2 regions of the Streptomyces sp. JLBT605 genome follow, and region 1 is predicted to be linked to the other one. Evidence: riboswitches for the same ligand, from Rfam matches in the RefSeq annotation. Region 1 holds a riboswitch; the other holds the start of a gene.

What was found. Region 1 has a riboswitch for thiamine pyrophosphate ahead of thiO (glycine oxidase ThiO). Riboswitches for the same ligand answer to the same signal wherever they lie in the genome.
Region 2: it holds a riboswitch for thiamine pyrophosphate, as region 1 does, so the genes downstream of both, AC4BDD_RS07325 (thiamine ABC transporter substrate-binding protein) here and thiO (glycine oxidase ThiO) in region 1, are expected to answer to the same signal.

The regions. Positions count from the first base shown of each region.
Region 1 covers NZ_CM177087.1:5,188,270-5,190,645, forward strand. Annotated here, with positions in the region: gene thiS (sulfur carrier protein ThiS) at 18-218, opposite strand; gene thiO (glycine oxidase ThiO) at 215-1,414, opposite strand; TPP riboswitch at 1,412-1,524, opposite strand; gene AC4BDD_RS22655 (NAD(P)/FAD-dependent oxidoreductase) at 1,705-2,376, shown strand, end outside.
Region 2 covers NZ_CM177087.1:1,627,714-1,630,089, reverse strand. Annotated here, with positions in the region: gene rlmN (dual-specificity RNA methyltransferase RlmN) at 1-1,057, shown strand, start outside; TPP riboswitch at 1,080-1,184, shown strand; gene AC4BDD_RS07325 (thiamine ABC transporter substrate-binding protein) at 1,179-2,264, shown strand; gene AC4BDD_RS07320 (ABC transporter permease) at 2,336-2,376, shown strand, end outside.

The DNA.
Region 1 (2,376 bases):
GGTGCGGGCCATCCTGATCAGCCTCCCTGGACTGCGGTGAGGACCTCGATCCGGTCGCCGTCGCCGAGCCGGGTGGCCGGCCACTGGCCGCGCGGGACCACGGTCTCGTTGACGGCGGCGGCCACGCCGGCCGCGGCCTGGGTGAAGGTCGCCACGAGCAGGTCGAGGGTGAGGCCGTCGGGGACCTCGCGGGTGACTCCGTTGACGCTGACGGTCATGCGGGCTGCTCCTGGAGTGCGGGTGCGCTGAAGCGCCGGGGGGTGAAGGGGCGGGCCAGGCCGGGGAGTTCGCCGGTGGTGAGCGACTCGGCCAGGATGTCCCCGGTGATCGGGGTGAGCAGGACGCCGTTGCGGTGGTGGCCGGTGGCCAGCTGGAGTCCCGGCAGCTCGGTCGGCCCCAGCAGCGGGGCGTTGTCGGGGGAGCCGGGACGCAGCCCGGCGCGGGTCTCGGTGAGCGGCAGCTCGGTGATGCCGGGCACCAGCTCGTGCGCGTCCCGCAGCAGCTCGTAGACCCCGCCGGCGGTGACGGTGGTGTCCCAGCCCAGCTCCTCGGTGGTCGCCCCCACCACCAGCTCGCCGTTCTCCCGGGGCACCAGATAGATCTGACCGCCGCGGACCACCGCACGCACCGTCCGCGAGAGGAACGGCGCGTACGCCTCGGGCACGCGGAGCCGCAGCACCTGGCCCTTCACCGGGCGGACCGGCGGCAGTACCTCGGGCGGCACCCCCTCCAGCAGCCCGCTGTGACTGCCCGCGGCAAGCACCACCTGGCCGGCGGCCACGGTCCGCCCGGCGAGGACGACGCCGGTCGCCCGGTCCCCGGTCAGCACCAGCCGCTCCACCCGGGAGGGCAGGAAGCCGACCCCGGCCCGCCGGCAGGCGGTCAGCAGCGCCGCGGCCAGCCGCCGCGGATCGGCCTGGTGGTCGCCGTCGACGCGCAGTCCGCCGCGTACGCCGGGCGCCAGCATCGGCTCCAGCCGGCGGCACTCCCGCCCGCTCAGCCACTGCGAGTCCAGCCCGCAGCGCTGCTGAAGCGCGTGGAGTTCCCGCAGGTGGGCGCGGTCGTCGGCGTCCAGTGCGACGGCCAGGGTGCCGCAGGGCCGGAAGCCGATGTCCTGACCGCTCGCCTCCGCCAGCTCGGCCGCGAAGTCCGGATAGCGGCGCGCGGAGGCGAGGTTGAGATCGAGCAGGGTCTCCTCGCCGTAGTGCAGTTCGGTGACCGCCGCCAGCATCCCGGCCGCCACCTGCGCGGCGCCGCCGCCCGGCTCCGGGTCGGCCACCGCGGCGCGCAGCCCGCGCTGGGCCGCCCGCCAGGCCGTGACCAGCCCGATGATGCCGCCGCCGACCACCAGGACGTCGTATGGACCGCGCGGGACATCATCCGCTTCGTGCCATTTGTGCTTATTCGCGTGCATGGGCGCTCAGCCCCTCCCTTCGCCGGCATGACCCGGATCAGGTTCGTACGGTCGGAGGCCGCGACAGCCTCCCTCTCAGCCCGGTGCGCCGGGCTCCCGCGAGTGCGTATGTGGCCGCCACCCTAGTACGCCGCCCGAATCGGCCGGAAGGGCGCTCGCCGCCCGCCCGCTCCGGCCACCGCGCGCTCGCGCCCCCGTGTCGCCGAGGCTGACGGTGTGTCAGAGATCTCGCCGCGCGGGTCTCCGGTCGACCCCGGGCCACGTCCTACAGTGATCGTGTGACTGATCGGCTGAGCGAGCGTGACCAGACCGGGACGGGCGGCGGAGAGGGCCGCCGCGTGGTGATCGCCGGGGCGGGGATCGCCGGCGTGCAGACCGCCGTGGCGCTGCGCGAGGAGGGCTGGCGCGGTGCCATCGCGCTGGTGGGTGCCGAGCCCCACCAGCCGTATGACCGCCCGCCGCTGTCCAAGGGCATCCTCCTGGGCAAGGCCGAAGGCTCCACCTTCGACATCGACTTCGAGGCCCTCGGCGTCGAGCTGCACCTCGGCCGCCGGGCCACCGGGCTGCGCGCCGAGGAACAGCTGCTGGAGACCGAGGCCGGCCCCGAGCGCTACGACCACCTGGTGATCGCCACCGGCGCCGAGCCCATCGCCCCGCCCGGCCTGGAGTGGCAGCCGTCCCCGTCCGGCGGAGCCGACCTGCCCGGTGTCCACCTGCTGCGCACCCTGGACGACGCCGAACGGCTGCGGCCGGTCCTGACCGGGCAGCAGGACGTCGTGGTGGTCGGCGCGGGCTGGATCGGCGCCGAGTTCGCCACCGCGGCGCGCGAGGCGGGCTGCGCGGTGACCGTCGTCGAGGCCGCGGACCGGCCGCTCGCCGGGGCCCTGCCGCCCGAGGTCTCCGCCTACATGGCGGGCTGGTATCTGGGCAGCGGCGCGGAGCTGATCACCGGCGCGCGGGTG
Region 2 (2,376 bases), 3.6 Mb from region 1:
GCCCCCGCGGCACCTCGCCGATCTCGACCCCGCCCAGCGCCGCGAGGCCGTAGCCGCCATCGGTGAGAAGCCCTTCCGCGCCAAGCAGCTGTCGCAGCACTACTTCGCCCGGTACGCCCACGACCCGGCCCAGTGGACCGACATCCCGGCCGCCGCCCGCGAGAAGCTGGCGAGCGAGCTGCTGCCCGAGCTGATGAGCGTCGTCCGGCACATCTCCTGTGACGACGACACCACCCGCAAGACCCTGTGGCGGCTCTTCGACGGCACCCTCGTGGAGTCCGTGCTGATGCGCTACCCGGACCGGGTCACCATGTGCATCAGCTCGCAGGCCGGCTGCGGCATGAACTGCCCGTTCTGCGCCACCGGCCAGGCCGGGCTGGACCGCAACCTGTCCACCGCCGAGATCGTGCACCAGATCGTGGACGGGATGCGGGCGCTGCGGGACGGCGAGATCCCCGGGGGACCGGCGCGGCTGTCGAACATCGTCTTCATGGGCATGGGCGAGCCGCTGGCCAACTACAACCGTGTGATCGGCGCCATCCGTCGGCTCACCGACCCCGAGCCGGACGGCCTCGGCCTCTCCCAGCGCGGCATCACCGTCTCCACGGTGGGCCTGGTCCCGGCGATGCTGCGCTTCGCCGACGAGGGCTTCAAGTGCCGGCTGGCCGTCTCGCTGCACGCCCCGGACGACGAGCTGCGCGACACCCTGGTGCCGGTCAACACCCGCTGGAAGGTCCGCGAGGTGCTCGACGCCGCCTGGGAGTACGCCGCCAAGTCCGGCCGCCGTGTCTCCATCGAGTACGCCCTCATCCGGGACATCAACGACCAGGCATGGCGGGGCGACCTGCTGGGCCGGCTCCTCAAGGGCCGCCGGGTGCACGTCAACCTCATCCCGCTCAACCCGACCCCCGGCTCGAAGTGGACCGCCTCCCGCCCCGAGGACGAGCGGGCGTTCGTCGCGGCCCTGGAGTCGCACGGCGTCCCTGTCACGGTCCGGGACACCCGCGGGCAGGAGATCGACGGGGCCTGCGGTCAGCTGGCCGCCGCGGAGCGCTGATACTGTGCCTTCGCACAAATGAACATTCCGACAGGGGAGCGCGCACAGCGCTGAGAGTGCGGCAAGGCCGCAGACCCTCGGACCTGATCCGGGTCATACCGGCGTAGGGAGTCTTCGCACCATGAACACCAGCCTTCGGCGTGCCCTCGGGGCCGCCCTGGTCGGCACGCTCGCCGCCACCACCCTCGCCGCCTGCGGCGACTCCGACGACAGCGGCGGCGGCTCGAAGTCCAAGACCGTCACCCTGGTCACCCACGAGTCCTTCAAGATCTCCAAGGCCGTGCGGCAGGAGTTCGAGAAGGAGAGCGGCTACCGGCTGCGGATCCTCTCGAACGGGGACGCCGGTCTCGCCGTCAACAAGGCGGTGCTCTCCAAGAGCCACCCCGAAGGCGATGTGTTCTTCGGTGTCGACAACACCCTGCTCTCCCGCGCCCTGGACAACGACGTGTTCACGGCGTACGAGGCCAAGGGCCTGGAGGGGATCCCCGAGTACCTCCGGCTGGACGGGGACAAGCACCGCGTCACCCCCGTCGACACCGGCGAGATCTGCGTCAACTACGACAAGAAGTACTTCGCGGAGAAGAAGCTGGCGCCGCCGAAGACCTTCGACGATCTGGTCAAGCCCGCCTACAAGGACCTGCTGGTCACCGAGAACGCCGCGACCTCCTCGCCCGGCCTCGCCTTCCTGCTGGCCACGGCGGCCAAGTACGGGGACGACGGCTGGGAGGGCTACTGGAAGAAGCTCAAGGCCAACGGCGTCGAGGTGGTCGACGGCTGGGAGCAGGCGTACAACGGCCGCTTCTCCGGCTCCTCCGCCGGCAGGAAGGCCGGCGGCGACCGGCCGCTGGTCGTCAGCTACGCCTCCAGCCCGCCCGCCGAGGTGTACTTCGCCAAGCCGCAGCCCAAGCAGGCCCCGACCGGTGTGGCCACCGGCACCTGCTTCCGGCAGACCGAGTTCGCCGGACTGCTCAGCGGCGCGCGGAACGAGGCCGGCGGCAAGGCCCTGCTGGACTTCCTGATCAGCAAGCGGTTCCAGGAGGACGTGCCGCTGACCATGTTCGTCAACCCGGCCGTCAAGGGCGTGAAGCTGCCGGAGGTCTTCACCGAGTTCGGCGCGAAGGTGGAGTCCCCCGAGACCATGGCTCCCCAGAAGATCGCCGAGAACCGTGAGCCGTGGGTCACGTCATGGTCCTCCCTGGTCCTGTAAAGACCCCCGCTCGTCCGCCCGCCGCGCGGCGCCCACGCGACCCGCGCGGCGCCGCGGTGCGGTTCGGCCTGATGGCCTTGCCACTCGCCTTCCTCGCGGTGTTCTTCGCCTA